DNA from 3 places in the Streptomyces sp. NPDC048254 genome. Region 2 is predicted to be linked to each of the others. Evidence: predicted binding sites of a transcription regulator. Region 2 holds the regulator's gene; each other region holds the start of a gene.

Region 1 (10,124 bases), on a different contig from region 2:
CTAGGCTCCGCAGCCGGTGCGGAAAGGGTGCGGAAAAAAACTTCGGGAAATTCCGGCGCGCGTGTCGATCCGGTGCCGGCGCGTTCGACGCAAGGGTGAGATGCGGGGAGAGACCCCGCACCGCACCCGAATCCCAGGAGTCACCATGCCCCGTTACCTGTCGCTCGTGAAGATCGACGAGTCCGCCGCCCCCGCCGAGGGCCCCAGCCAGGAACTGATGCAGCGGATGGGCGAGCTGATCGAGGAGATCACCAAGGCCGGCGTGATGCTGGACACCGCGGGGCTCACGCCGACCGCCCAGGGCACCCGGGTGCACTGGGAGGGCGGGAGGATCTCCGTCACCGACGGGCCGTTCACCGAGTCCAAGGAGGTCGTCGGCGGTTACGCGATCATGCAGTGCAAGGACATGGCCGAGGCCCTGGAGTGGACCAAGCGGTTCCTCAAGGTGCACGAGGAGTTCTGGACGGTTACCTGCGAGGTGCGGGAGATCGCGGAGGGCTGACCCTCCTGGCGTACCGCCGTCCGGGGGTGTCGAATGGAGGGCTGTGAGCACACAGCCCTCCGTCGACGCCGACGCCCGGCACACCATCGAGACCGTCTTCCGTCTGGAGTCGCCCCGCGTGATCGCCGGCGTCGCCCGGATCGTCCGGGACGTCGGCATCGCGGAGGAACTGGCGCAGGACGCCCTCGTCGCCGCCCTGGAGCAGTGGCCCCGGGACGGAGTGCCCGACAACCCGGGCGCCTGGCTCATGGCCACCGCCCGCCACCGCGCCGTCGACCTGGTCCGGCGCCGGGAGAACTACACCCGCAAGCTCCGGGAGATCGGCCGGAGCCTCGCGGACGTGCCCCCGCCGGAGGAGCCCGCCGACCCCGACGACATCGACGACGACCTGCTCCGTCTGGTCTTCACCGCCTGCCACCCGGTGCTGTCGCCGGAGGCCCGCACGGCCCTCACCCTGCGGCTCCTCGGCGGTCTGAGCACGGCCGAGATCGCCCGCGCCTTCCTGGTCCCCGAGCCGACCATCGCCCAGCGCATCGTCCGTGCCAAGCGCACCCTCGCCACCAGGAACATCGCCTTCGAGGTGCCGTACGGCCCGGACCGCGAGGCCCGGCTCGGCTCCGTGCTCGACGTCATCTACCTGATCCACAACGAGGGGTACGCGGCCACGGCGGGCGACGACTGGCTGCGCCCGTCGCTGTGCGAGGACGCGCTGCGGCTGGCCCGCGTGCTGTCCTCGCTGATGCCGAAGGAGCCGGAGGTGCACGCCCTCACGTCGCTCCTGGAGTTCCAGTCCTCCCGCACGGCCGCTCGCACCGCCCCCGACGGCACCCCCGTCCTCCTCGGGGACCAGAACCGCCGCCGCTGGAACCGCATGCTCATCGCCCGCGGCATCAGGGCGCTGGCCCGCGCGGACGCCACGGCGACCGGCGCCCCGGGGCCGTACGCCCTCCAGGCGGCCATCGCGGCCTGCCACGCGCACGCGTACACCTACGAGGAGACCGACTGGCGGTCCATCGCCACCCTGTACGGCCTGCTGGCGGCCCGGTCCCCGTCCCCGGTCGTCGAGCTGAACCGGGCGGTGGCCGTGTCGATGGCGGACGGTCCGGCGGCGGCCCTGGCGATCGTGGACCCGCTGACGGCCGAACCGGCCCTGCGCGACTACCACTTGCTGCCCAGCGTGCGGGGGGACCTGCTCGCCCGCCTCGGGCGTACGGCGGAGGCCCGCGCGGAGTTCGAACGGGCGGCGGGGCTGGCACGCAACGAGCGGGAACGGGAGCTGCTGCTGGCCAGGGCGCGGGAGTGCGCTCCGTAGCCTGGAGGCGCACAGCTGATCACCCGCAACTCCCAGCACCAGTAGCCGGCTGCGCGGGGGCGCCGACGAGCATGGTCGGCGCCCCCGCCACCCGGGTCAGGAACACGGTCGCCGCGTTCGGCCCCTGCGGCTTGACCTTCCTGCGCAGCTCCTCCGGCTCCACGGCCGAGCCGCGCTTCTTCACGGTCAGCGTGCCGACCTCCCGCTCCCGCAGCAGCGCCTTCAGCTTCTTCACGTTGAAGGGCAGCCGGTCGGTGATCTCGTACGGCGTCGCCCAGTCGGTGGCGCGCAGTCCGTCGGCCGTGATGTACGCGATCGTCGGGTCGAGGAGCCCGCCGTCCAGCTCCTCGGCCGCCTCGGCGACCAGATGGGCGCGGATGACGGCACCGTCGGGCTCGTACAGGTACCGCCCCACGGGACGGACCCGAGGATCGGGCAGGCCCCGGCCGAGCAGCGTGCGCGGGCCGGGCAGCAGGGTGGCGCGGACCGCCCCGGGCGCCGTCCCGAACCACAGCACCGCCTCCTTCACGTCGCCCGCGTCCGAGATCCACTCCGCCTCGGCGTCGGCCGGGACGGCCTCGTGCGGGATGCCGGGGGCGATCTTCAGCGCGGCGGTGTGCGCCGCCCCGCGGGCCGCCTCGATCGCCCAGGACAGGGGCGGTGAGTAGGCCTCCGGGTCGAAGATGCGGCCGCGGCCGCCGCGCCGGGCCGGGTCGACGAACACGGCGTCGTAGCCGGCCGTGTCCACCTCCGTGACGTCCGCCTCCCGGACCTCGATCAGACCGGCGAGCCCCAGCGCGTCGGCGTTCGCCCGCGCCGCGGCCGCCGTCACCGGGTCCCGGTCCACGGCGAGCACCCGGATCCCGGCCCGCGCGAGCGCGATCGCGTCGCCCCCGATCCCGCAGCACAGGTCGGCGACCGAGGTCACCCCGAGCGCCGTCAGCCGCTGGGCCCGGTACGCGGCGACACTCGCCCGCGTCGACTGCTCGACCCCGTTCGGCGTGAAGAACATGCGGTCCGCGTCCGCCTCCCCGAACTTCGCCGCCGCCCGCTGCCGCAGCCGGGCCTGGGTGAGCGCCGCCGACACCAGCTCGGCGGGGTGCTCGCGGCGCAGCCGGGTGGCCACGGCGAGTTCGTCGGCGGGCGCGGTGCCGCGCACCTCGGCGAGGAGGGCGCGGCCCTCGGGGGAGAGGAGGGGGGCGAGGAGGTCGTTCACCGGGTCATTGTCGGCCAGTCGGTGGATGGTTCGCCTCCGGCGGAGGTGTCGGCGCCGGTTCCGGGGGAGGTCCTGGAAGGATCCGACGCCATGCGAGTAGTCGTACAAAATGACAAAAAAGGGTTGAAGGCGGGTATGGCGGGCCTGCTGGCCGCGGCCGCCCTGATGTCCGGCTGCGCGGGGCCCGACACCGGCTCCACCGCCCGTCCCGCCGCCGGCCAGCAGCCGCACCGGGCAGCGCCCGCCCCCGACTCCCACGCCGCCCTGGTCGCCGCCGCCAGGCGCTGGGGCCTGGACGCGGTCCCGCTGCGGCCCCCGGCCCCGCCGAAGGTGAAGCCGAGGATCACCGCTCGCGACGGCTTCGAGGTGGACGGGCAGGTGGAGGACGACCTGCCCCCGGTCTTCACCACGATCCCGACCAGGCAGAAGGTCGTCTTCCTGACCATCGACGACGGCTGGAACAAGGACCCGCGGTTCCTCCGCATGATGAACGACCTGCGGATCCCCTACACCGCCTTTCTCAGCAACTACCTGGTCAAGGACGACTACGGCTTCTTCCGCACGATGCAGGCCGAGGGCCACACCCTCAACAACCACACCCTGACCCACCCCTATCTGCCGGGCCTGTCCTACGAGGAGCAGAAGGACGAGATCTGCGGCATGCAGGCGATCATGAAGAAGCAGTTCGGCAAGGCGCCGACGGTCTTCCGGCCGCCCTACGGCAACTACAACGGCGACACCCTGCGCGCCGCCAAGTCCTGCGGCATCAAGTACGCGCCGATCTGGGACGAGGAGGTGTTCGTCGACCACTGGGAGTACCGCGAGTGGGACCGCGGCCTGCACCCCGGTGACATCGTGCTCACGCACTTCCGGGGCAAGGACGACTGGGACGGCACGATGATCGACGACATGCGCCGCTTTCTGAACAAGGTCACCCGCGAGGGCTATGCGGTGGCGCGCCTGGAGGACTACCTGTGAGCCGGCCGAGGGCGACGGCCGCGCTGCTGACCGCCGCCCTCCTCCTGGCGGGCTGCGCCCAGTCCGTCGACCCGATCGAACGGCTGGGCAAGAAGGCGGCCGACCGGGTAAGGCCGCACGGCCCGGCCGGCGAACAGCCGTACCGCCACTGGGGTCTGACCGCGCCCCTGCTCCCGGCGCCGCACCCCCCGCTCCACCCGCTCGCCCTCCGCACGGCCCTCCCCCCGGTCGTCGACCACGTCACCACCACCGACAAGGTCGTCTTCCTCACCTACGACGACGGCGCCGAGAAGGACCCCCGGTTCGTGGACATGGTCCGTGAACTGCGGCTCCCGGTGAGCATGTTCCTCACGGACAGTGTGGTCGGCCCCGGCTACGGCCACTTCGCCCGCCTCCAGGAGGTCGGCGCGAGCGTCCAGAACCACACCCTCGACCATCCGGCCATGCCCGGCCTGCCCTACGCAGGCCAGCGCGCCGAGATCTGCGGCCAGCAGGAGAAACTCAAGTCCCGCTTCGGCATCCGCCCCCGCCTCTTCCGCCCGCCCTACGGCACGTACGACACCACCACCCTGCGCGCGGCGGCCGACTGCGGGGTGACGGCGGTGGTCCTGTGGCGTGCGGCGATGACGGCCGACGGCGTCGCCTACCGCCGCGGTGAGAAGCGGCTGCGCCCCGGCGACATCGTCCTGGTCGGCCCGGACGAGGCCACGGGCCTGCCCCTGCGCGAACGCACGACCCGCCTGCTCCGCCGGGTCCAGGAGAACGGCCTGACGGTGGGGCGGCTGGAGGATTACCTGTAAGCGGGGTCCGGGGCGGCAGCCCCAGGGACGGTCACAGCGGCCCCGGTCGCCGTTTTTTTCGGCGCCGCGCCGCAGGCAATTGGCACTCCGCTTGACCGAGTGCTAATCGCGGTCATAGTCTCGGCTCTGGCACTCGGCAGATGAGAGTGCCAACAACGCGACGGGCAGGTCCGGCACCCGCGACGACGGATCCACCTGGTCGCCACCTCAGACAGTTAACCCCGTGAGATCTCCGAAGGGGGAGGTCGGATCGTGACGACCACCAGCTCCAAGGTTGCCATCAAGCCGCTCGAGGACCGCATTGTGGTCCAGCCGCTCGACGCCGAGCAGACCACCGCCTCTGGCCTGGTCATCCCGGACACCGCGAAGGAGAAGCCCCAGGAGGGCGCCGTCCTCGCCGTGGGCCCGGGCCGCTTCGAGAACGGCGAGCGCCTGCCGCTCGACGTCAAGGTCGGCGACATCGTGCTGTACAGCAAGTACGGCGGCACCGAGGTGAAGTACAACGGCGACGAGTACCTCGTCCTCTCGGCTCGCGACGTGCTCGCGATCATCGAGAAGTAGTTCACCCCAAGCACATTCTGCTTTGAGCTGCGCCCCTGGCCCCCGCGACCTTATGAAGCCGGGCTCAGGGGCGCGGTTCGTTTCACCCACGCTTTCCGAGAGGGCTGAACCGCTCCCATGGCGAAGATCCTGAAGTTCGACGAGGACGCCCGTCGCGCCCTCGAGCGCGGCGTCAACAAGCTTGCCGACACCGTCAAGGTGACGATCGGCCCCAAGGGCCGCAACGTCGTCATCGACAAGAAGTTCGGCGCCCCCACCATCACCAACGACGGCGTCACCATCGCCCGCGAGGTCGAGCTCGACGACCCGTACGAGAACCTCGGTGCCCAGCTGGTGAAGGAGGTGGCGACCAAGACCAACGACATCGCGGGTGACGGTACGACCACCGCCACCGTGCTGGCCCAGGCGCTCGTCCGCGAGGGCCTGAAGAACGTCGCCGCCGGCGCCTCCCCGGCCGCCCTGAAGAAGGGCATCGACGCCGCCGTCGCCGCCGTCTCGGAGGAGCTGCTCTCCTCCGCCCGTCCGATCGACGACAAGGCCGACATCGCCGCCGTCGCCGCGCTGTCCGCCCAGGACCAGCAGGTCGGCGAGCTCATCGCCGAGGCGATGGACAAGGTCGGCAAGGACGGTGTCATCACCGTCGAGGAGTCCAACACCTTCGGTCTGGAGCTGGACTTCACCGAGGGCATGGCCTTCGACAAGGGCTACCTGTCGCCGTACTTCGTGACGGACCAGGAGCGCATGGAGGCCGTCCTGGAGGACCCCTACATCCTCATCAACCAGGGCAAGGTCTCCTCCATCGCGGACCTGCTCCCGCTGCTCGAGAAGATCATCCAGAGCAACGCCTCCCGCCCGCTGCTGATCATCGCCGAGGACGTCGAGGGCGAGGCGCTCTCCACCCTCGTCGTCAACAAGATCCGCGGCACCTTCAACGCGGTCGCGGTCAAGGCCCCCGGCTTCGGCGACCGCCGCAAGGCGATGCTGGAGGACCTGGCGATCCTCACCGGCGCCACGGTCATCTCCGAGGAGGTCGGCCTCAAGCTCGACCAGGTCGGCCTGGACGTGCTGGGCTCCGCCCGCCGTGTCACGGTCACCAAGGACGACACCACGGTCGTCGACGGTGCCGGTGACTCCGGTGCCGTCACCGGCCGCGTCGCCCAGATCAAGGCCGAGATCGAGAACACCGACTCCGACTGGGACCGCGAGAAGCTCCAGGAGCGCCTCGCGAAGCTGGCCGGCGGCGTGTGCGTGATCAAGGTCGGCGCCGCCACCGAGGTGGAGCTGAAGGAGAAGAAGCACCGTCTGGAGGACGCCATCTCCGCGACCCGCGCCGCGGTCGAGGAGGGCATCGTCTCCGGTGGTGGCTCCGCGCTCGTCCACGCAGCGAAGGTGCTGGAGGGCGGCCTGGGCAAGACCGGCGACGAGGCCACCGGTGTCGCCGTGGTCCGCCGCGCGGTCGTCGAGCCGCTGCGCTGGATCGCCGAGAACGCCGGCCTGGAGGGCTACGTCATCACCTCCAAGGTCGCCGAGCTCGACAAGGGCCAGGGCTTCAACGCCGCCACCGGCGAGTACGGCGACCTGGTCAAGGCCGGCGTCATCGACCCGGTCAAGGTCACCCGCTCCGCCCTGGAGAACGCCGCCTCCATCGCCTCCCTCCTCCTGACGACCGAGACCCTGGTCGTCGAGAAGAAGGAAGAGGAGGAGCCGGCGGCCGCCGGTCACTCCCACGGCCACTCGCACTGAGGTACGCCGGCAAAGCCGGTAAGCAGTAAGTCACTGTGCCCCGCCGCACTGCGGCGGGGCACAGTGCTCTCGTGCTGGGGGCGGAGGGGACGGCAGATCCGGCTCGCCGGTCCGCATCGGCGGTGTCGGCTCGCCGGTCCACGTCGGCCGGCCTCCCCGCTCGGCTCCGAGGGGCTGCCCGAAGCCGAGGCCCGGCTTCGGGCAGCCGCTTTCGCCATGGCGAGCCGACCGGTCAGGCGTAGCCCTCGACGCGAACCTGCATGTAGACGTTGTGACCGTCACCGTTGTCGGTGTCGTCCAGGTTGCCCGCCCATTCGAAGGCGCTGTGGTTCTGGTTCGAGGGCCAGAAGGCGTACTGGCCACTGGACGGCGGCCGCCCGTCCCCGCGCTGACGGCGAACAGTCCTGCGGCTGTGATGGTTCATCTGACGGCAGAGCCGACATCCGGGACCAGGGACAGATGAAGCCCCCGTTCCGTATCCGGAACGGGGGCTTCGCCCCTCGCGGGTACTTCCTACTGTCGTACCCCTGAGCCCGTCGTACTACTTCACGGCCGCTGTCATCTCAGATCTGCAGCGCGTCCAGCGCTCCGAGCCGCTCCATCAGCCCGAGCCGGTCGTACTGCAACCAGCCCTCGGCCATCTTCCCGTCGGCGTCGAAGCGGTGGATCGTCGTCCCGGCCATGCTGACCTGCCGGCCGGTGTTCGGCACCCCCATGAACGCCGCCTTATGCACACCCGTCCAGAGCCACCTGGTGCACACCCGGTCGCCCTGGGCGATCTGGTCCTCGACGAGGAACGAGAAGTCGAAGGCCCCCCGCCACATCTCCAGCTTGCGCCGCATCGCGTCCATGCCGATGGTGTCCTGGCCCTCGACCGGCTCGTGGTCGTGGTAGTCCTCGGTGATCAGACCGTCCAGCGGAACCAGCGGGCCGGGCGCGGCGATCGTCTCGAAGAACCGCCGCGCGGTGTCGGCGTACCACCGCTCGTCACGCACCACCTCCAGATCCGTGAAGGTCGGCATCCCGTCGCTGAGCGCCAGGATCTCGTTGAGCACCTGGTCGGTCTCCGGTCGGTTCGAGTTCCGCATCGCCTCCTCGTACGAGGGGAACTCCACGATCTCGACCAGGTGCGACGCGTCGGAGCGGTCCTTGCCGACCACCACATGCGTCGCCGTCCGCTTCCCCTTGGCCTGCGTGACCCACTTGTCCATCAGCCGGTCCATCTCGGTCGGCCGGCTGGTCCTGCACTCGATGAGCTGTACGAACGTCATGCCACCGCCTCCGGCCCCCCTGGGTCCGGTACCGTCACGCCCATTTTCCCACCGGGGGAAGCGGCACCGCAGCCGTCACTGCGGCCCGTACTTGCGCCCCGTCTTCGAGGTGATCCCGCCCAGCAGCCCGCGCGGGGCCACCTTCGCCAGGCCGGTCAGCACCTTGTACCGCGGGTCCGGGATCGACAGCGTCTTGCCGCGCGCGAGGTCGGCGAGCGCCGCCTCGACCAGCTTGTCGGCGTCCAGCCACATCCAGCCCGGGATGTTGTCCGTGCCCATCCCGGCCCGCTGATGGAACTCGGTGCGCACGAAACCGGGCGCCAGCGCCATCAGACGGACGCCGGTCCCCGCCAGATCGCGCGCCGCGCCCTGGGTGAACTGCACGACCCACGCCTTCGACGCGCCGTAGGTGCCCCGGGGCACGAAGGCCGCCACCGAGGCCACGTTGACGACACCGCCGCGCCCGCGCTCCCGCATCGCCTCCGCCGCCGCCGAGGTCAGCCGCAGCACCGCCTCGCAGTGCACCTTGAGCATCTTCAGCTCGTCGGCCATCGAGACGTCCAGATAGCGGCCCTTGTTGCCGAAACCGGCGTTGTTGATCAGCAGGTCGACCGGGTTCCGGCGGTCGCCGAGGCGGGCGGCGACCGACTCGATGCCGGTGTCCTCCGCGAGGTCGGCGGTGAGCACCTCCGCCTCGATGCCGTGCCGGTCGTGGAGCTCGGTCGCCTGTTCGCGCAGCCGTTTGGTGTCCCGCGCCACCAGGACGAGGTTGTGCCCGTCCGCCGCCAGCCGCCGCGCGAACGCGGCACCGATCCCCGCGGTCGATCCCGTAATCAGAGCCGTTGTCATGGCCCAAGGGTAGTTACCCGGACTGACGGCGTCCGCTGCGCGCACCAGCTCTCCCGATGGGTGAAGCGCTGGTGAACGGCGTGCGGGTGACAGCCGTTCAGTCCTGCCGCGCCGCCATGTACTTCCGGGCCCGCGCCAGCGATTCCGGGTGCAGCGCCTCGCCCGCCGCGAGGAGCCGGGGCAGCAGCTCCCGCTCGGTGGTGACCGCGCGGAACTGCAGCGCCGCCGTCACCCCGTGGGCCGGGCGGTGGATGATCTCGATCGGGTCGCCGGCCCGGATCTCACCCGGTTCGATCACCCGGAGGTAGGCACCGGTCGCACCCTTCCGCGTGAACCTCTTCACCCATCCCCGCTCGCCCAGATGGCCCTGAAAAGTGCGGCACGGGATGCGCCCGGAGGTGACCTCCAGTACGACCTCGGAACCGATCCGCCAGCGCTCGCCGATCAGCGCATCCGACACGTTCAGCCCGTTTGTCGTGAGGTTCTCACCGAAACAGCCGTTCGGCAGCGGCCGGCCGAGCTCCTTCTCCCAGTCGTCGAGGTCCTCGCGCGCGTAGGCGTACACAGCCTGGTCGTCGCCGCCGTGGTGGCGCAGCTCGCACACCGTGTCCCCGGCCAGCCCGCCGCCCGCGACCCCCTTCGGGCCGGGCGCCTGCACCCGCACCGGGCCGTCCGCGGGTCGCTTGTCGATGCCGGTCACGCCGTCCTTCTGGTCCGTGTGGGGCGACGGCGTCGGGATGCCGAGGTTCACCGAGAGAAGCTCCATGGTCCGAAGGTACGGGACCTGCCTCAAAGCGTCGACGCGTTATTACGCGTGCTGTCCAAGCCCGCCTTATGCTCGGAGAGTGATAGAGGCCCGTCATCTCCGTGTCCTGCGTGCCGTCGCCACCAC
Region 2 (10,124 bases):
GCACGGTGTTCGTGGGCGGGGGCACGCCGACGCTGCTGGCCGCTGGTGATCTGGTACGGATGCTGGGCGCGATCCGCGACGAGTTCGGTCTGGCCGCCGACGCGGAGGTCACGACGGAGGCGAACCCGGAGTCCGTCGACCCGGCGTATCTGGCGGCCCTGCGTGAGGGCGGCTTCAACCGGGTCTCCTTCGGCATGCAGAGCGCCCGGCAGCACGTACTGCGCGTCCTGGACCGCACGCACACCCCGGGGCGCCCCGAGGCGTGTGTCGCGGAGGCCCGCGCGGCCGGCTTCGAGCACGTCAACCTGGATCTGATCTACGGCACGCCGGGCGAGTCCGACGACGACTGGCGGGCCTCGCTGGACGCGGCGCTCGGGGCCGGCCCCGACCATGTGTCGGCGTACGCGCTGATCGTCGAGGAGGGCACGCAGCTGGCCCGCCGGATCCGCCGGGGCGAGGTCCCGATGACCGACGACGACGTTCACGCGGACCGCTATCTGATCGCCGAGGAGATGCTGTCCGCGGCGGGCTTCGACTGGTACGAGGTGTCCAACTGGGCCACCTCCGAGGCCGCCCGCTGCCTGCACAACGAGCTGTACTGGCGGGGCGCCGACTGGTGGGGTGCGGGACCGGGCGCGCACGCGCACGTGGGCGGCGTGCGCTGGTGGAACGTCAAGCATCCGGGGGCGTACGCGGCGGCGCTGGCGTCGGGACGCTCCCCGGGGGCAGGGCGTGAGGTCCTGACGGACGAGGACCGCCGGGTGGAGCGGATCCTGCTGGAGCTGCGGCTGCGGGAGGGGGTGCCGCTGTCGCTGCTGAAGGAGCAGGGGCTGGCGGCCGCGCGGCGGGCGCTGGGGGAGGGGCTGCTGGAGACCGGCCCGTACGAGGACGGCCGGGCCGTGCTGACGCTGCGGGGGCGGTTGCTGGCGGACGCGGTGGTCAGGGACCTGGTGGACTGAGGGGACGGGACCGGACCGGGGGCGGGGGTGCCCGGCTACGGGGCCGTCACGAAGTCGATCAGTTCCTCCACCCGGCCCAGCAGTTCCGGTTCGAGGTCCTTGTAGGAGCCCACCCGGGCCAGGATCGCCTGCCACACGGCGCCCGTGTTGTCCGTGGGCCAGCCGAGGGCCCGGCACACGCCCGTCTTCCAGTCCTGGCCGTGCGGGACGCGCGGCCATGCCTCGATGCCCAGGGCGGCGGGCTTCACCGCCTCCCAGATGTCGATGTACGGGTGGCCGACGACCAGGGCGTGTGCGCTGGTGACCGACTGGGCGATGCGCCACTCCTTCGTGCCGGGGAGCAGGTGGTCCACCAGGACACCGAGGCGCGCGTCCGGGCCCGGTGCGAATTCGGCCACGATCGACGGCAGGTCGTCCACGCCTTCCAGGTACTCCACGACCACGCCCTCGATGCGCAGGTCGTCGCCCCAGACCTTCTCGACCAGCTCCGCGTCGTGGCGGCCCTCGACGTAGATGCGGCCGGCGCGGGCCACGCGCGCGCGTGCGCCGGGCACGGCGACCGAGCCGGAGGCGGTACGGGCGGGACGTGCGGGGGCGGCCGACGTGGGGCGTACGAGGGTGACCGCTCGGCCCTCCAGGAGGAAGCCCCGCGGCTCCAGCGGGAAGACGCGGTGTTTGCCGAAGCGGTCCTCCAGCGTCACCGTGCCCGCCTCGCAGCGGATCACCGCGCCGCAGAATCCGGTGCCGGGTTCCTCGACGACCAGGCCGGGCTCGGCGGCCACCTCCGGTGCCGGTTTCGGCTTCTTCCACGGTGGGGTCAGGTCGGCGGAGTACTGGCGCATTCGGATGACGATAGGAGAAGCGGCGGCGGCGTGGTCACGACACGCCGAAACGGGCGGCCAGGGCGTCGCGTTGCCGTCGTACGAACTCCGCGTCCACGACCGCTCCGTGACCGGGCACGTACAGGGCGTCCTCGCCGCCGAGGGCCAGCAGGCGGTCCAGGGCGGCCGGCCAGTGGGACGGTACGGCGTCGGGGCCGGCCTGGGGGTCGCCGGACTCCTCCACCAGGTCCCCGCAGAACACCACCGCCGGGACGCCGGGGTCGCCGGGGACGCCGGTGACGAGGACGGCGAGGTCGTGGGAGGTGTGGCCGGGGCCCACGTCGGCCAGCAGGGCCCGGCGGCCGTCGCCGAGGTCGAGGGTCCACTCGCCGGAGACCGGACGGCGGGGCAGGGGCAGCGCGTCGGCCGCCTCCTCGGCCTCCGGGGCCGGCAGGCCGTTGCGGATCGCGTCCAGGCGCAGCGCCTCGCGGCCGTGCGCGAAGACGGCCTCCGCGCCCGCCGCCGCGTGCACGTCCGCGCCCGCGAACGCCGGGGTGCCGAAGACGTGGTCGAAGTGGGGGTGGGTGAGCGCGAGATGGGTCACACGGCGTCCGGCCAGCCGCTGTGCCTCCGTACGCAGCCGCGCGCCCTCCGCCAGGCTCGACCCGGCGTCCACCATCAGGACCGGGCCCGCCCCGAGGACCAGCCCGGCCGTGCAGTCCCAGCCCGGCAGCCGGCACCGCCCGACCCCCTCGGCCACCCGCTCCCAGCCCAGCTCTTCCCAAGTCACCGTCATACCGCGACGCTAACGGCAGAACGCCCCGGGTCCTCACCGACCTTGCCCAGTCGGTACCCGGCGGCCGTACACTGGGCCGGGGACGCTGGCACTCGGGATCGCAGAGTGCCAGGCGAAAGACCCGAAAGGCCGCGGGGACGACTTTCTGGAGGTGTGGCGCTGGATGCTGAGTGAACGCAGGCTTCAGGTATTGCGCGCCATTGTCCAGGATTACGTCGGCACCGAGGAGCCGGTGGGGTCGAAGGCGCTGACCGAGCGGCACAACCTCGGGGTCTCCCCGGCGACCGTGCGCAACGACATGGCCGCCCTGGAGGATGAGGGGTTCATCGCCCAGCCGCACACCAGCGCCGGGCGGATCCCCACCGACAAGGGCTACCGGCTGTTCGTCGACAAGCTTGCCGGCGTCAAGCCGATGAGCGCGCCCGAGCGGCGGGCCATCCAGAACTTCCTCGACGGCGCCGTCGACCTCGACGACGTCGTGGCGCGGACGGTGCGGCTGCTGGCGCAGCTGACGCGGCAGGTCGCGGTCGTGCAGTATCCGTCGCTGACGCGGTCCACCGTGCGGCATGTGGAGCTGCTCGCGCTCGCGCCGGCCCGGCTGATGCTGGTGCTGATCACCGACACCGGGCGGGTCGAGCAGCGGATGGTCGACTGCCCGGCGCCCTTCGGGGAGACGTCTGTGGCGGATCTGCGGGCGCGGCTCAACAGCCGGGTAGCGGGACGCCGGTTCTCGGACGTGCCCCGGCTGGTGGAGGATCTGCCGGACGCCTTCGAGGCCGAGGACCGCGGCACGGTCTCGGCGGTGCTCTCCACCCTGATGGAGACGCTCGTCGAGGAGAACGAGGAGCGGTTGATGATCGGCGGCACCGCCAATCTCACCCGCTTCGGACATGATTTTCCCCTCATGATCCGGCCCGTCCTGGAGGCTCTGGAGGAGCATGTCGTCCTCCTCAAGCTGATGGGCGAGGCGGGGGATTCGGGCATGACCGTACGCATCGGTCACGAGAACGCCTACGAGGGACTCAACTCCACGTCCGTGGTGTCGGTCGGCTACGGTTCGGGCGGCGAGGCAGTCGCCAAGCTCGGCGTGGTCGGACCGACCCGCATGGATTACCCGGGAACGATGGGAGCGGTACGAGCGGTGGCACGGTACGTCGGACAGATCCTGGCGGAGTCGTAAGTGGCCACGGACTACTACGCCGTTCTCGGCGTGCGCCGCGACGCGTCGCAGGAAGAGATCAAGAAGGCCTTCCGTCGGCTCGCGCGCGAGCTGCACCCGGACGTCAACCCGGATCCGAAGACCCAGGAGCGGTTCAAGGAGATCAACGCCGCTTACGAGGTGCTCTCCGACCCGCAGAAGAAGCAGGTCTACGACCTGGGCGGCGATCCGCTCTCGCAGAGCGGCGGCGCGGGCGCGGGCGGCTTCGGGGCCGGTGGCTTCGGGAACTTCTCGGACATCATGGACGCGTTCTTCGGTACCGCGTCGCAGCGCGGTCCGCGCTCGCGCACCCGGCGCGGCCAGGACGCGATGATCCGGATCGAGGTCGAGCTCGACGAGGCGGCCTTCGGTACGACCAAGGACATCCAGGTCGACACGGCGATCGTCTGCAACACCTGCAACGGTGAGGGCGCGGCGCCGGGCACCTCCGCCCAGACGTGTGACATGTGCCGGGGCCGTGGTGAGGTCTCGCAGGTGACGCGGTCCTTCCTGGGCCAGGTCATGACCTCGCGGCCGTGTCCGCAGTGCCAGGGCTTCGGTACGGTCGTGCCGACGCCGTGTCCGGAGTGCGCCGGTGACGGGCGGGTGCGGTCGCGGCGGACGCTGACCGTGAAGATCCCGGCCGGTGTCGACAACGGCACCCGGATCCAGCTCGCCGGTGAGGGCGAGGTCGGGCCCGGCGGCGGTCCCGCCGGTGACCTGTACGTCGAGATCCACGAGCTGCCGCACTCCACGTTCCAGCGGCGCGGTGACGATCTGCACTGCACGGTGACCATCCCGATGACGGCGGCCTCGCTCGGTACGAAGGTGCCGCTGGAGACGCTGGACGGGATGGAGGAGGTCGACATCCGGCCGGGCACGCAGTCCGGGCAGTCGATCCCGCTGCACGGGCGCGGTGTCACGCATCTGCGCGGCGGCGGGCGCGGCGATCTCCTCGTCCATGTCGAGGTGACCACCCCGACCAAGCTCGACCCCGAGCAGGAGCGGCTGCTGCGCGAGCTGGCGAAGCTGCGCGGCGAGGAACGGCCGACCGGGCAGTTCCAGCCGGGTCAGCAGGGACTGTTCAGCCGGCTGAAGGACGCGTTCAACGGGCGGTGACCCCTTCGCGGCCCGGACATATCTGGCATGTGCCAGAGGTACGGCCCGATTCGGTCTTGTTCGGAGGACGTGACAACATGCCGTCATGTCCTCCGCACTGACCGATCTCTTCCCCCTTCCGATCGTGCAGGCCCCCATGGCGGGCGGGGTCTCCGTGCCGCAGCTCGCCGCCGCCGTGTCCGAGGCGGGCGGGCTGGGGTTCCTGGCCGCCGGGTACAAGACCGCCGACGGGATGTACCAGGAGATCAAGCAGCTGCGCGGGCTGACCGGCCGTCCCTTCGGGGTGAACCTGTTCATGCCGCAGACGGAGCACGCCGAGACCGGGGCCGTGGAGGTCTACGCGCATCAGCTGGCCGGTGAGGCCGCCTGGTACAAGACCGAGCTCGGCGACCCCGACAGCGGCCGGGACGACGGGTACGAGGCCAAGCTGGCCGTGCTGCTCGACAACCCGGTGGCCGCGGCCTCGTTCCACTTCGGCGTCCCGGGCCGGGACGTCCTCGACTCCCTGCGCCGGGCGGGCACCTTCACCCTCGTCACCGCCACCACCGCCGAGGAGGCTCTCGCCGCCGAGCGGGCCGGGGCGGACGCGGTGATCGCCCAGGGCGTGGAGGCCGGCGGTCACCAGGGCACCCACCGGGACGTGCAGGAGAACGAGGGCTCCGGGATCGGGCTGCTGGCGCTGATCGCCCAGATACGGGAGACGGTCGGCATCCCCGTCGTCGCCGCCGGTGGCATCATGCGCGGCAGCCAGATCGCCGCCGTGCTGGCTGCGGGGGCGAGCGCCGCCCAGCTGGGCACGGCCTTCCTCGCCACCCCCGAGTCCGGCGCCACCGACCTCCACAAGCGGGCGCTGACCGACCCGCTGTTCATCCGGACCGAACTGACCCGGGCGTTCTCCGGGCGGCCCGCCCGGGGTCTGGTCAACCGTTTCATGCGCGAGCACGGCCCGTACGCGCCCGCCGCCTACCCGGAGGTCCACCACCTCACCTCCCCGCTGCGCAAGGCCGCCGCCAAGGCCGGGGACGCGCAGGGCATGGCCCTGTGGGCCGGGCAGGGGCACCGGCTGGCCCGCCCGCTGCCCGCCGGGCAGCTGGTGGAGACCCTCACGGCGGAACTCGCCGCCGCGTCGACAGCGTTGTCGGGCAAGGGCGAAGGGCCCGTGGGGCCCGAGGGGTACGAGGGGTACGAGGGGGACGGCCGATGACCGCCCCGGTGTTCGTGCTCGACCCGCTCGTGGTGCCCGACCTGCCCGGCGGCGAGGTCGTCCTGGACGGTCCCGAGGGACGGCACGCCGTCTCCGTGAAGCGGCTGCAGCCCGGCGAGGTCGTCATCCTCACCGACGGGCGCGGACGCTGGGCGGAGGGTGTCGTACGGGCCGCCGAGGGCAAGGACCGGCTGGTGGTGACGGGCCTGGAGAGCGTCATCGAGGAGCCCGGGCCGAGCCCCCGCATCACCGTTGTCCAGGCCCTCCCCAAGGGCGACCGCGGCGAGGTCGCCGTGGAGACCATGACCGAGGTCGGCGTCGACGCGATCGTGCCCTGGCAGGCCGCCCGCTGCATCACCCAGTGGAAGGGCGACCGGGGTCTGAAGTCCCTCGCGAAGTGGCGGGCCACCGCCCGCGAGGCCGGCAAGCAGTCCCGCCGGGTGCGCTTCCCGGAGATCGCGGACGCGGCGACCACCAGGCAGGTCGCCGCGCTGCTCGCCGGAGCCGACCTGGCCGCCGTGCTCCACTCCGACTTCGAGCACGGCAGCGACCCGCTCGCCGAGGCCAGGCTGCCCGCCGAGGGCGAGATCGTGCTGGTCGTCGGGCCCGAAGGGGGCGTCGCCCGGGACGAGCTGGCGCTCTTCGAGGAGGCGGGTGCGAAGACGTACACCCTGGGGCCTACCGTGATGCGCACATCGACCGCCGGCACCGCCGCCGCGGCCCTGCTGCTGGGCCGCACCGGCCGGTGGTCGTGACGTCGGTCGCTTGTTCGAGGCCCGCCCCCTGAGGTGGAAACCGCGGTTGAACTCGCAGGATTGAGTCAGCCGCGCTGCTACGGTCGTCTCATCCGACAGGATCTACCGCCGGACGGGCGGGAAGTCAGGCCTGTGGAGGTCCCGTAAGACCGGCTCCCCCTGGGGAACGGCGAGGGCCTGCGAAGCAGGAACCCGTGGTGGTGCCACGCACGGCACGGACCGGAATCGCCTGCTATCGCAGGTGAGGGCGTCAACGCTTCTACGCCGAGGTGCGGGGAGCTTCTGTGGCCCCTGCTGCCAGCCGGTGACGGTCTCCGGTGGCAGGGGTCGCCCACCTCAAGGACCCTGAGGGCAACCTGGTGGAACTCCAGGAGTGGCTGCTGCTGCGCACCTGAGGAGCCCGTCGGCCGCCAGGGGGACCTCTCCGAACACGTGAGTGGCCGTATGCCCCCTACCGTCACGGAGTCGACGGTGGCAGGCTGCCCTCCATGGGGGCATTGAGGCCGATTTGGCGCCGGCGGCGTGTGACGCGCCGGGCGAGCGTGACCAGGGCGGCGGCGGTGGTGGGGCTCGCGGTGGTCGCCGTGGGCGGTGTGGTGGGCTGTCAGCCGACCGATCTGAACTCCGCGACCGTCGCGTACACCACCGACCGGACCGCCACCGCCGAGCTGAAACGGCAGCACGTCGACGTCAGCTGGCTCACCTGCACCGGCAACTACGGCTCGGCGGCCCCGAGGACGCCCTCGGCGTCCGAGACCACCGTCGTCTCCGTGGACTGCCGGGGCCGGACCAAGGACGGCCGGGACATCACGGTCACCGGGCGGGTCACGAAGGCGGTCAGCGGCGCCTGTGTGCGCGGGAACCTCGTCGCGAAGGTGGGCGGCAAGGAGTGGTTCCGGGTGAAGGGCCTCGGCAACTGCGACGCCAAGCCCGGACCGGCGTACAGCACCTACCGGCCACCCACCTACGGACAGCAGCCGGGCCCCACCGTGACCGTCACGAAGACCGTCTGGTGCGAGAGCGACCCCCAGTGCAGGCCGGTGCAGGGCAAGTGATCGAAATCGGCCACCGCGATCGTGCCGCGATGCATAGGCTGAGCGGGTGACTCAGGGTGCAGCGACAGGACCGCGGTCCTACCTCCGATTTCCGCACGTCCACGGCGACATGGTCGCCTTCACCGCCGAGGACGACGTGTGGCTCGCGCCCCTGGACGGCGGCCGGGCCTGGCGGGTCAGTGCCGACAACGTCCCCGTGACGATGCCGCGCATCTCGCCCGACGGGACCACGGTCGCCTGGACCTCCACCCGCGACGGCGCCCCCGAGGTGCACACGGCCCCGGTGGAGGGAGGCAGCAGCGAACGCCTGACGCACTGGGGGAGTTCCCGCACCCAGGTGCGCGGCTGGACCGCCGACGGGCAGGTCCTCGTGATCAGCACCTACGGCCAGTCCAGCCTCCGGCGCAGCTGGGCCCGCACCGTCCCGCTCGACGGCGGGCCGTCCACCGTCCTGCCGTACGGCCCGGTCGGCCATGTCGCCTTCGGGCCGAACACCGTGCTGCTGTCCGCGCCGATGGGCCGGGAGGCGGCCTGGTGGAAGCGGTACCGGGGCGGTACGGCGGGCAAGCTGTGGATCGACCGGGACGTCCACGACGGCGAAGGTACCGGGGAGTTCGTGCGGCTGCACGAGGAGCTGGACGGGAACCTCGAATACCCGGTGTGGGCCGGCGACCGGATCGCCTTCCTCTCCGACCACGAGGGAACGGGCGCGCTGTACTCGTCCCTCGCCGACGGTTCCGACCTGCGCCGGCACACCCCCCTCGACGGGTTCTACGCCCGGCACGCGGCCGGTGACGGCACCCGGGTCGTCTACGCCTCGGCCGGTGAACTCTGGCTCCTCGACGACCTGGAGGGCGCCGAGCCGCGCCGGCTGGACATCCGGCTCGGCGGGTCCCGGGTGGACCGGCAGCCGCGCCCGGTCAACGCGGCCCGCTGGTTCAGCTCCGCCTCGCCCGACCACACCGCGCGCGGCAGCGCCGTCCTGGTGCGCGGCGGCGTGCACTGGGTGACCCACCGGTCGGGGCCGGCCCGTGCGCTGGCCGCCCAGCCCGGGGTGCGCGCCCGGCTGCCCGTCACCTTCCGCGCGGACGCGGAGGAGTGGGTGGTGTGGGTGACGGACGCCGAGGGCGACGACGCCCTGGAGTTCGCCCCCGCCACCGGTGCCGTGCCCGGCTCCACCCCGCGCCGGCTCGCCGCCGGGCAGCTCGGCCGGGTCCTGGACCTCGCCGTCGCCCCCGACGGCGGCCGGGTCGCGGTCGCCGCCCACGACGGACGGCTGCTCCTCGTCGAACGCGAGACCGGCGAGGTCCGCGAGGTCGACCGCAGCGAGGACGGCGACGTCTCCGGGCTGACGTTCTCGCCCGACTCCGGCTGGCTCGCCTGGTCCCACCCCGGAGCCGGCGGACTCGCCCAGCTCCGTGTCGCCCACACCACCGACCTCACCGTCACCGAGGCGACCCCGCTGCGCTTCCAGGACTACGACCCCGTCTTCACCCGCGACGGCAAACACCTCGCCTTCCTCTCCACCCGCTCCTTCGACCCGGTCTACGACGAGCACGTCTTCGACCTGGCCTTCGTGGTCGGCGACCGGCCGCACCTGATCACACTGGCCGCGACCACCCCCTCGCCGTTCGGCCCGCAGCGGCACGGCCGCCCCTTCGAGACCCCCGACAAGGACGAGACTCCGGACGCCGAGGGCACCCCGGCCACCCGGATCGACCTGGAGGGCCTCGCCGACCGGATCGTGCCCTTCCCCGTCGAGGCCGGCCGCTACTCCGGCCTGCGCGCCGCCAAGGACGGCGTCCTGTGGCTGCGCCACCCGGTGCGCGGCGTGCTCGGCGCCTCCCGCGCCCACCCCGAGGACCCCGACCCCAAGACCGAGCTGGAACGTTACGACCTCGCCCAGCAGCGCATCGAGTACCTCGCCTCCGACGCCGACCACTTCGAGGTCAGCGGCGACGGCAAACGCGTCCTGCTGTGGGCCGACGGCAAGCTCAAGGTGGTACCCAGCGACCGGCGTGCCTCGAACGACGACGACAGCGACACCAACATCACCGTCGACCTGTCCCGGGTCCGGCAGACCGTCGAACCGGCCGCCGAGTGGCGGCAGATGTTCGACGAGACCGGCCGCATCATGCGGGACCAGTTCTGGCGGCCGGACCTCGGCGGCGTCGACTGGGACGGCGTCCTCGACCGCTACCGCCCGCTCGTCGACCA
Region 3 (10,124 bases), on a different contig from region 2:
CCAGGGCGGCCACCGCCTCCCGCCACACCCGGACGGCGTTCGGGTCGCCGGACCTGACGGACTTCGCGCAGTCCGCCGCGTCCGCGTCCGGGTCACCGGTGGCCTTCGCCCACGCCTGGCTCACCGCGGCCGCCGACGCGTACCGCTCCAGACAGCCGCGCTGCCCGCACGGACACGGCGCGCCCTGCGGTCGTACGACGATGTGGCCGATCTCGCCCGCGAAGCCGTGCGCGCCCGACTCCACCCGGCCGTCCAGGCCGAAGCCGCCCGCGATACCGGTGCCGAGCGCCACGAAGAAGAAGCGGTCCGCACCCTGGCCCGCGCCGAGCCGGCCCTCCGCCAGGCCGCCGGTGCGCACGTCGTGGCCGAGGGCGACCGGGATGCCGAGGCGCTCGGCGAGGAGGGCGCGCAGGGGTACGTCGCGCCAGCCGAGGTTGGCCGCGTAGACGGCGATGCCGTTCGGCTCGTCGACTATGCCGGGGACGGCGAGGCCGGCCGCGGCCGCGCCCTCGCCGAAGTGCTTCTCGCCGTACGCGTACAGGTCGGCGGCGAAGTCGAGGATGGCGGCGACGACGGCTTCGGGACCGCGGTCGCGGCCGGTCGACCGGCGGTCCCGGTGGAGCAGCTCGCCGTCCGGCCCGACCAGCGCGGCCTTCATTCCGGTGCCGCCCACGTCCAGGGCGATGACATGTCTCACGGGAACAGTGTGGCCCGCCGACCCGTAAGAGGTCTAGTCCACTTGCGTGGTGTAGACCTTGTGGTTCGAGATATTGAACGGCGAGACAGTTGGACAGGGGTAGTTCACGTGCGGCGGCGTAGGGCAGGAATGATCGCGGTGGTGTCCGCAACGGGCATGACGGCGGTTCTCGGTGGCTGTGGGACGACCGGATCCTCGGACGTCACCCTCAGACTCGTCGCAGCCGACTACGGGGACTCCGCCGCCAACAGCTCCCAGAAGTACTGGGACAAGCTGGCCAGGGCGTACGAGGCCAAGCACTCCGACGTGAAGGTCGACGTCACCGTCTACTCGTGGAACGACGTCGACCGCAAGGTCAAGGAGATGGTCGCCGCCGGCAAGGCGCCCGACCTCGCGCAGATCGGCTCCTACGCCGACTACGCGGCCGCCGGCAAGCTGTACGAGGCCGGCGACCTGCTCTCCATCCCGGTCCAGGCCGACTTCCCGTCCCAGCTCGCCGAGGCGGGCCAGTGGAACCACGCGCAGTACGGCATGCCTTTCGCCGGGTCTACGCGCGTCCTCTTCTACAACAAGACCCTCTTCACCGAGGCCGGCATCACCCCGCCCACCACCTGGAAGGAGCTGGCGGCCGACGCGCAGGCGCTCAAGGAGCACGGGGTGAAGTACCCGTACGCGCTGCCGCTCGGCCCCGAGGAGGCGCAGGCGGAGACCATGCAGTGGCTGCTCAGCGGCGGCAGCGGCTACACCGACGACATCGGCACGTACACGATCGACTCCTCGCAGAACATCGACACCTTCACCTGGCTCAAGGACGAGCTGGTGGGCAAGGGCCTGACCGGACCGACGGCGCCCGGCAAGCTGAACCGCGCGACCGCGTTCGCCGCGTTCGCCGACGGCCAGGTCGGCATGCTCAACGGCCACCCCACGCTCATCAAGCAGGCCGAGAAGAAGGGCGTGAAGTTCGGCACGGTCCCGATGCCGGCCCGCGCCGGTCAGACCACCACCACCGCCTCCATGGGCGTCACCGACTGGATGGCGGCGTTCAGGCAGAACGGCCACGCGGACCAGGTCGGCGACTTCCTCGACTACGTCTACAGCGAGAAGAACGTCCTCGACTTCTCCCGCGAGTACGGTCTGCTGCCGGTCACCACGTCCGCGTCCCAGACGATGACCGACTCCCCGCGGGCCGAGGACAAGCAGCTCCTCCCCTTCCTGGAGCAGCTGCCGACCTCCGAGCTGTACCCGGCCGGCAAGACCTCCTGGGCCGCGATCAGTGCCGACGTCAAGAAGCAGATAGGGTCCGCGGTCACGCCGACGGGCGACCCGACCGCGGTGCTCACCCGGCTCCAGTCCGAGGCCGCGGCGGCGGACAGCCGTACGACGACGGGCTGAGCGTTACGGTTCTCGGCATGGACCGGCAAGAACTGGGCGCACGCGAGCAGGCGATCCTCGCCCTGGAACGCCGGGGCTTTCCGAGCCCCGGCGCGAAGGAACGGGCGATCCGCGAGGAACTGGACCTGGCACCGGTCCGCTACTACCAGCTCCTCAACGCCCTCCTCGACGACGAGCGGGCGCTGGCCCATGACCCGGTGACGGTGAACAGGCTGCGGAGGGTGCGGGACGCGCGGCGAACGGACCGCTGACGGGGCTGCAGGCCGGGGGGATCTGCGGGCCGGTGGGGGCTGGTCGCGCCCACGCGGCGGAGCCGCATATCGGCACAGCCCCGCGCCCCTTAAGGGGCGCTCGGATACTGTCGGTTGCATGGGCACCCACTTCCCGGAATCCCTTCCGACTCCTCGCACCCCCGCCGGTCGCGAAGGGCTCGAAGCCCTTCTTTCCCAGCCCCGCTCCGCCCTCGTCGGTCTCGACTTCGACGGCACCCTCGCGCCGATCGTCGCCGACCCCGAGCAGGCGCGGGCTCACCCGGACGCCGTACCGGCCCTGGCCGCCCTCGCGCCGAAGGTGGCCGCCGTCGCCGTCATCACCGGCCGGCCCGCCGAGATCGCCGTCCGCTACGGCGGTTTCGCCGGTGTTCCCGGCCTGGACCACCTCGTGGTCCTCGGTCACTACGGCGCCGAGCGCTGGGACGCGGCGACGGGCGAGATCACCGCGCCCCCGCCGCACCCCGGCATCGCCGCCGTCCGCGCCGAACTCCCGGCCGTCATCGAGGCCGCAGGGGCCCGGGGCACCTGGATCGAGGACAAGGGCCATGCCGTGGCCGTCCACACCCGCCGGGCCGACGACCCCCAGGCCACCTTCGAGTCCCTCCGCGCTCCCCTGACCGACCTGGCCACCCGCCACGCCCTGATCGTCGAACCGGGCCGCCTGGTCCTGGAACTGCGCCCCCCGGGCATGGACAAGGGCGTGGCACTGCGCGAGTACGCGAGGGAGATCGGCGCGGGCGCGGTCCTCTACGCCGGCGACGACCTGGGCGACATCCCGGCCTTCGCGGCAGTGGAGAAACTCCGCGCGGAGGGCACCCCCGGCCTCCTGGTATGCAGCGGCAGCGAGGAGGTCACGGAGCTCGCGGAGCGATCGGACCTGGTGGTCAACGGCCCGGAGGAAGTCGTACGGCTACTGCGAACCCTGGCCGAGCTGAGCGCCCCTTAGGGGCGCGGGGAACTGCGCGACCAGCCCCCACCGGCCCGCAGCCGGGAAACTCACCCGCCCAACGCCCCCAACTGCTCAAGAAACCAAGCCGCAGGCGGCAACGCCGTAGCCGCCGCAGCGAGCCGCTTCGTCCGCTCCGCCCGCTCCTCCACCCCCATGGCCAACGCCTGCTGCAAAGCCACGGCCGTCCCCGTGATGTCGTACGGGTTCACAACGATCGCATCCTCGCCCAGCTCCTCGTACGCCCCCGCCTCCCGCGAGAGCACCAGCACGCACCCCTCGTCCGACACCACCGGCATCTCCTTGGCGACCAGGTTCATGCCGTCCCGGATCGGGTTCACCAACGCCACGTCGGCCAGCCGGTAGGCGGCCAGCGAGCGGGCGAAGTCGTCCTTGACGTGGAGCACCACCGGCGTCCAACCCGCCGTCCCGTACGCCGAGTTGATCTCGTCCGCGACCCGCTGCACCTCGGCCGTGTAGTCGCGGTACACCGCGAGGTCCTGCCGCGACGGATACGCGAACGCGACATGCACCACCCGCTCCCGCCACTCGGGGTGGTCGTCGAGCAGCTGCCGGTACGCCAGCAGCCCCCGCACGATGTTCTTCGACAGCTCGGTCCGGTCCACCCGGACGATCGTCCTGCGGCCCTCGCCGATCTCCTCCCGCAGCGCCCGCATCCGCTCGTCCACGTCCGGCTCGTGCGACCGCTTCCGCAGGAAGTCCGCGTCGGCCCCCAGCCCGTGCACCCCGATCCGGGTCTCCCCGGCCGCCGGGATCCCCGGGCCCAGCACCGCATGACAGCAGGCCACGAACGCGTCCGCCCACCGCCGGGTCAGGAACGCCGCGTGATCGGCGCCCAGGATCCCGCCGAGCAACTCCGCCGCGATGTCGTCGGGGAGCAGCCGGAAGTAGTCCGGCGGTGCCCACGGGGTGTGGGAGAAATGGCCGATACGGAGATCCGGCCGCAGCCGGCGCAGCATCCGCGGGGCCAGCGCCAGGTGGTAGTCCTGGATGACGACCACCGCACCCTCGCCCGCCTCCTGCGCCAGCGCCTCGGCGAACGCCTGGTTGTAGGCCTGGTAGGACGCCCACCGCCGCCGGAACTCCGCGTCGAAGACCGGCTCCAGCGGGGTCTGGTAGAGCATGTGGTGGACGAACCAGAGCACTGAGTTCGCGATGCCGTTGTACGCGTCCGAGAAGACGTCCGGGTCGATGTCGAGCATCCGGACCTGCTGCCCGCCGGTGTCCCCGGCCGGCAGCCGGCCGCCCTCGGCCCGCCGCACCGCCTCCCGGTCGCCGTCGCTCAGCGCCGCGCACACCCACACCGCGTCCGCGTCCGGCCCGATCGCCGACAGGCCCGAGACCAGCCCGCCGCCACCCCGCTTGGGGTGCAGCGCACCGCCTTCGCCCACTTCATACGAAACCGGGCCGCGGTTGGACGCGACCAGCACCTCAGCACCGCCGGTGGAAGCCATACGCCACAACCTAGCCCGGCCCGGAAACGCTCAAACGTACGGCTACGCCCGACGCGCCGCCGTATACGGCCGTACGACGAAGTCACGCCACCCGGCGCTCGGCGTACTCGGCGATCTCCGCCATCGGCGGCCGTTCCTCGGTGTCCACGGAGTAGGTGCGCGGCTCGAAGCCGTCCTCGCCCCGTTCGAACTGGGTCAGGGCGGGCCGGATCAGATGCCCGCGGGCCAGCCGCAGCTGCGCGGTGCGGTAGATCGCGGCGGACATCCGGCCAAGGGCCTGGCCGTCCTGGTGACGGTGTTTGCGGACCCCCACGTCGACCTGGGCGAGGGCGTCCAGGCCGACCAGGTGCAGGGCGTCGACCAGCATGCCCAGCTCCACGCCGTAGCCGACCGGGAAGGGGAGCTGTTCGAGGAGCGAGCGGCGGGCCGCGTACTCGCCGCCGAGCGGCTGGACGAACCCGGCCAGCTGCGGCCAGTGCATGTTCAGCAGCGGGCGGGCCATCAGTTCGGTGACCCGGCCGCCCTGTCCGGCCGAGCCGGCGAGCGGGCGGTCGTACATCGCCTTGACCAGGTCGACGTCCGGGTCGGTCAGCAGCGGGCCGACGATCCCGGTGACGAAGTCGGAGGAGAAGTCACGCAGGTCGGCGTCGATGAAGCAGACGATGTCCCCGGTGGTGACGAGGAGGGAGCGCCAGAGGACCTCGCCCTTGCCGGGGACGGCGGGGATGCGCGGCAGGATCGTGTCGCGGTGGACGACCCGGGCGCCGGCCGCCGCGGCGACCGCCGCCGTACGGTCGGTGGAGCCGGAGTCGACGACCACGATCTCGTCGACGAGCGGCACCTGCCGCATGAGGTCGTGACGGATGATCGCGACGATGTCGCCGACCGTCTCCTCCTCGTTGAGCGCGGGCAGCACGACGGAGACGGACTGACCGGTGCGCTGCTTGGCGGCGAGTATCCGGTGCAGCGGGCGGTCGTTCATGGACCAGGAGCGGGTGGCCAGCCAGCGCTCGACTTCTTCCAGCACAGTCAGCGGCTCCTCACTGTCACGGTCACACTGCGAGGTGTGATCCATCTCGCGGTTCGGACGACTCTCTCAACTGTCCTGGCCTTCGGTTACAGTCTTGAACAACGCCGATGACCATCGCATGTCCGGGGGTCACCGGGCGTTGACAACTACATACCGCTCATCCAGAGGGGCAGAGGGATACGGCCCGATGAAGCCCCGGCAACCCTCCAGTCGGTTACTCGTGGATCGCTGATCACTGCTGATCAGCGTCGATCACTCGCGAGGCTCCCGGCTAGGGAAGGTGCCAAATCCGTCTCACGGCGAGATGCGTCGTGAGGAAGATGAGGAGAAAGGGCCTCGCCTCACATGGCTGTGCAGACTGCTGCGACCACCACCGACTCCACGACCGGCTCCGCGCCCGTCGATCTCGGTCCCGCCACCGCCCTGAGCTGCCGCGAGTGCGGCCACCGCGTGCCGCTCGGCCCGGTGTTCGCCTGCGAGGAGTGTTTCGGCCCGCTCGAAATCGCGTACGACTTCTCGGCCTACGACACCGAGGAGCTGCGGAAGCGGATCGAAGCGGGTCCCGCGAACATCTGGCGTTACGCGCCGCTGCTGCCCGTCCCCGCGGACGTGGCGACCAAGCCGAACATCAACCCGGGCTGGACCAAGCTCGTCCAGGCCGACAACCTGGCGAAGGAGCTGGGCGTCACCGGCGGCCTGTACGTCAAGGACGACTCCGGCAACCCGACGCACTCCTTCAAGGACCGGGTCGTCGCCCAGGCCGTCGAGGCCGCGCGCGCCTTCGGTTACACCACGCTCTCCTGCTCCTCCACCGGCAACCTCGCCGGCGCGGTCGGTGCCGCCGCCGCCCGGGCCGGCTTCCGCTCCTGCGTGTTCATCCCGCACGACCTGGAGCAGGGCAAGATCGTCATGGCCGCGATCTACGGCGGCGAGCTCGTCGGCATCGAGGGCAACTACGACGACGTGAACCGTTTCTGCTCCGAGCTGATCGGTGACTCGGCCGGCGAGGGCTGGGGCTTCGTCAACGTCAACCTGCGGCCGTACTACGCGGAGGGCTCCAAGACCCTGGCGTACGAGATCTGCGAGCAGCTCGGCTGGCGGATCCCGGACCAGCTGGTCGTCCCGATCGCCTCCGGCTCGCAGCTCACGAAGATCGACAAGGGGCTGCAGGAGCTGATCAAGCTGGGGCTCGTCGAGGACAAGCCGTACAAGATCTTCGGTGCGCAGGCCGAGGGGTGCTCGCCGGTGTCGGTGGCCTACAAGGCGGGGCACGACGTGGTCCGCCCGCAGAAGCCGAACACCATCGCCAAGTCCCTCGCCATCGGCAACCCGGCCGACGGCCCGTACGTCCTGGACATCGCGCGCCGTACCGGCGGCGCGGTGGAGGACGTGACCGACGAGCAGGTCGTCGACGCGATCAAGCTGCTCGCGCGGACCGAGGGAATCTTCGCGGAGACCGCCGGCGGGGTCACGGTCGGAGTCACCAAGAAGCTCATCGAGAATGGGCTGATCGATCCGGCGAAGTCGGTCGTTGTACTCAACACGGGTGACGGACTGAAGACGCTGGACGCCGTGGCGGGGACCGGGCTCACGGCGACTATTCGCCCGAATCTCGAGTCTTTCCGCGAGGCCGGGCTCGCCTGAGCCAGCCGTAAAAAACCAGGGCGTTGTCCCGATCGGAGGTTCACACGTGAGCGTCACCGTTCGCATCCCCACCATCCTGCGCACCTACACCGGTGGTAAGGCCGAAGTCAGTGCCGAAGGAGGCACCCTCGGCGAGGTCATCTCCGATCTGGAGAAGAGCCACACCGGGATCGCCGCCCGCGTTCTCGACGACGAGGGCAAGCTGCGCCGGTTCGTGAATGTCTACGTCAATGATGACGATGTGCGGTTCGAGCAGGGTCTGGAGACGGCCACCCCGGACGGTGCCGGCGTCTCCATCATCCCGGCCGTCGCCGGCGGCTGACCTGCTGACAGGCTGATCGAATGACCGAACATTACCTTCGGTAACGTCGATCACCGACTGTTCATACGATTGCCCCCTCCGTGAGAGAAGCGGAGGGGGCAATTCTGTGTGGTTGAGCGCGGTACAGTTGGGGAACGCGGTTCCGATCTCCAGGTCGGGAGCCCCGTATTCGACACCGCTGACCCGATAAGAAGTAGCCAAAGTGCGCGGGTTATATGCGGCTTTTGCGGCCTTTATGGGGCCCGACTTGCCCTGAATTCGGCCGAATTCTTGCTACATTCCGGACCCTTCCCGTCCAGAATTCTCGTCCGATTGACCTGTTGCAGACGGCAGTTGGACAGATACATTCAGCCGCGGTCGACGCGTTCCGGCGCACGCCCCCAAACCTGTGGGGGGTGAGGTCTGACCCGGATCCGCGAAGTGTGGATCTGTGCAAGGGCCAGTAATAGGGGAGTTAGGCATGGCTCAGGGCACCGTCAAGTGGTTCAACGCGGAGAAGGGGTACGGCTTCATCGCGGTCGACGGTGGTGCGGATGTTTTCGTCCACTACAGTGCGATTCAGATGGACGGCTACCGCACCCTGGAGGAAGGTCAGCGGGTCGATTTCGAGATCTCGCAGGGCCAGAAGGGGCCGCAGGCGGACATGGTCCGGCTCGCGACCAGCTGAAGCACGCGCCGACTGACAGCGTCGTTCTTCTTTCTTTGTCGGAGGGCTCGTATCCCATGGGGAGTCATGGGTTACGAGCCCTTTGGCATGCCCGGGGCGAGCGGGCCGGCGCGCCCCGCGGGTGCGGCCCGGCACGGGGCCGGGGCGCGGCCCAGTCTCCGTGAGGCGCTTGCACTCGGCATGGGCGAGTGCTAATCATTGGCGTTAGCACTCTGAAGGTGAGAGTGACAAAAATGGACCGGGTCGGTGAGGCCCGCAGGCCGGGTGGGGCAAGGAACCCACGGGTCGGCGAGCCGTCCGTCGCGGGCGCGGGCGCGGTCCGAAGACTCACCCCCAGTCCTGGAGGGACCACTTCACATGGCCAAGATCATCGCGTTCGACGAGGAGGCGCGGCGCGGCCTTGAGCGCGGTATGAACCAGCTCGCCGACGCCGTCAAGGTCACCCTCGGCCCCAAGGGCCGCAACGTCGTCCTTGAGAAGAAGTGGGGCGCCCCCACGATCACCAACGATGGTGTGTCCATCGCCAAGGAGATCGAGCTGGAGGACCCGTACGAGAAGATCGGCGCCGAGCTGGTCAAGGAAGTCGCCAAGAAGACGGACGACGTCGCCGGTGACGGTACGACCACCGCGACCGTCCTCGCCCAGGCCCTGGTCAAGGAAGGCCTGCGCAACGTCGCCGCCGGCGCCAACCCGATGGCCCTGAAGCGCGGTATCGAGAAGGCCGTCGAGGCTGTCTCCGGTGCCCTGCTCGAGCAGGCGAAGGATGTCGAGACCAAGGAGCAGATCGCCTCCACGGCCTCCATCTCCGCCGCCGACACCCAGATCGGCGAGCTCATCGCCGAGGCCATGGACAAGGTCGGCAAGGAAGGCGTCATCACCGTCGAGGAGTCCCAGACCTTCGGTCTGGAGCTGGAGCTCACCGAGGGTATGCGCTTCGACAAGGGCTACATCTCGGCGTACTTCGCCACCGACATGGAGCGTATGGAGGCGTCGCTCGACGACCCGTACATCCTCATCGCCAACTCGAAGATCGGCTCCGTCAAGGACCTGCTCCCGCTCCTGGAGAAGGTCATGCAGTCGGGCAAGCCGCTGCTGATCATCGCCGAGGACGTCGAGGGCGAGGCCCTGTCGACCCTGGTCGTCAACAAGATCCGCGGCACCTTCAAGTCCGTCGCCGTCAAGGCCCCGGGCTTCGGCGACCGCCGCAAGGCGATGCTGAACGACATCGCCATCCTCACCGGCGGCGAGGTCATCTCCGAGGAGGTCGGTCTCAAGCTGGAGAACACGACCCTCGACCTGCTGGGCCGCGCCCGCAAGGTGGTCATCACCAAGGACGAGACCACCATCGTCGACGGCGCCGGCTCCACCGAGCAGGTCCAGGGCCGGGTCAACCAGATCCGCGCCGAGATCGAGCAGTCCGACTCGGACTACGACCGCGAGAAGCTCCAGGAGCGCCTGGCCAAGCTCGCCGGTGGCGTCGCAGTCATCAAGGCCGGTGCCGCGACCGAGGTCGAGCTCAAGGAGCGCAAGCACCGCATCGAGGACGCCGTTCGCAACGCGAAGGCGGCCGTCGAGGAGGGCATCGTCGCCGGTGGTGGCGTGGCCCTGCTCCAGGCCTCCCAGGTGTTCGAGAAGCTGGAGCTCGAGGGTGACGAGGCGACCGGCGCCAACGCCGTGAA

Evidence for each region. The regulator HrcA, encoded in region 2, represses chaperone genes, less so after heat shock. The targets are predictions, from matches to a motif close to TTNGCACTCNGNNNNNCNGAGTGCNAA.
Region 1: groES (co-chaperone GroES) is a predicted target of HrcA. The motif match lies at 4,888-4,914, and genes of this name have one in related genera.
Region 3: groL (chaperonin GroEL) is a predicted target of HrcA. The motif match lies at 8,614-8,640, and genes of this name have one in related genera.

What each region holds. Positions count from the first base shown of each region.
Region 1 covers NZ_JBICZJ010000002.1:236,749-246,872, forward strand. Annotated here, with positions in the region: gene ACGFZQ_RS06380 (LCP family protein) at 1-4, shown strand, start outside; gene ACGFZQ_RS06385 (YciI family protein) at 146-502, shown strand; gene ACGFZQ_RS06390 (RNA polymerase sigma factor) at 546-1,814, shown strand; gene ACGFZQ_RS06395 (methyltransferase domain-containing protein) at 1,834-3,030, opposite strand; gene ACGFZQ_RS06400 (polysaccharide deacetylase family protein) at 3,121-4,008, shown strand; gene ACGFZQ_RS06405 (polysaccharide deacetylase family protein) at 4,005-4,808, shown strand; gene groES (co-chaperone GroES) at 5,061-5,369, shown strand; gene groL (chaperonin GroEL) at 5,487-7,112, shown strand; gene ACGFZQ_RS06420 (hypothetical protein) at 7,345-7,536, opposite strand; gene ACGFZQ_RS06425 (ester cyclase) at 7,676-8,383, opposite strand; gene ACGFZQ_RS06430 (SDR family oxidoreductase) at 8,459-9,232, opposite strand; gene ACGFZQ_RS06435 (MOSC domain-containing protein) at 9,330-9,998, opposite strand; gene ACGFZQ_RS06440 (LysR family transcriptional regulator) at 10,078-10,124, shown strand, end outside.
Region 2 covers NZ_JBICZJ010000001.1:680,338-690,461, forward strand. Annotated here, with positions in the region: gene hemW (radical SAM family heme chaperone HemW) at 1-959, shown strand, start outside; gene ACGFZQ_RS03090 (DUF3097 domain-containing protein) at 995-1,801, opposite strand; gene ACGFZQ_RS03095 (MBL fold metallo-hydrolase) at 1,836-2,576, opposite strand; gene hrcA (heat-inducible transcriptional repressor HrcA) at 2,740-3,756, shown strand; gene dnaJ (molecular chaperone DnaJ) at 3,757-4,893, shown strand; gene ACGFZQ_RS03110 (nitronate monooxygenase) at 4,979-6,097, shown strand; gene ACGFZQ_RS03115 (16S rRNA (uracil(1498)-N(3))-methyltransferase) at 6,094-6,852, shown strand; partial or broken gene ACGFZQ_RS03120 (VOC family protein) at 7,179-7,247, shown strand; gene ACGFZQ_RS03125 (hypothetical protein) at 7,341-7,907, shown strand; gene ACGFZQ_RS03130 (S41 family peptidase) at 8,017-10,124, shown strand, end outside.
Region 3 covers NZ_JBICZJ010000009.1:268,902-279,025, reverse strand. Annotated here, with positions in the region: gene ACGFZQ_RS25850 (ROK family protein) at 1-697, opposite strand, end outside; gene ACGFZQ_RS25845 (ABC transporter substrate-binding protein) at 827-2,089, shown strand; gene ACGFZQ_RS25840 (DUF3263 domain-containing protein) at 2,107-2,340, shown strand; gene otsB (trehalose-phosphatase) at 2,459-3,307, shown strand; gene ACGFZQ_RS25830 (trehalose-6-phosphate synthase) at 3,358-4,782, opposite strand; gene ACGFZQ_RS25825 (glucosyl-3-phosphoglycerate synthase) at 4,865-5,809, opposite strand; SAM riboswitch class I at 5,967-6,139, shown strand; gene thrC (threonine synthase) at 6,158-7,456, shown strand; gene ACGFZQ_RS25815 (MoaD/ThiS family protein) at 7,503-7,778, shown strand; gene ACGFZQ_RS25810 (cold-shock protein) at 8,239-8,445, shown strand; gene groL (chaperonin GroEL) at 8,803-10,124, shown strand, end outside.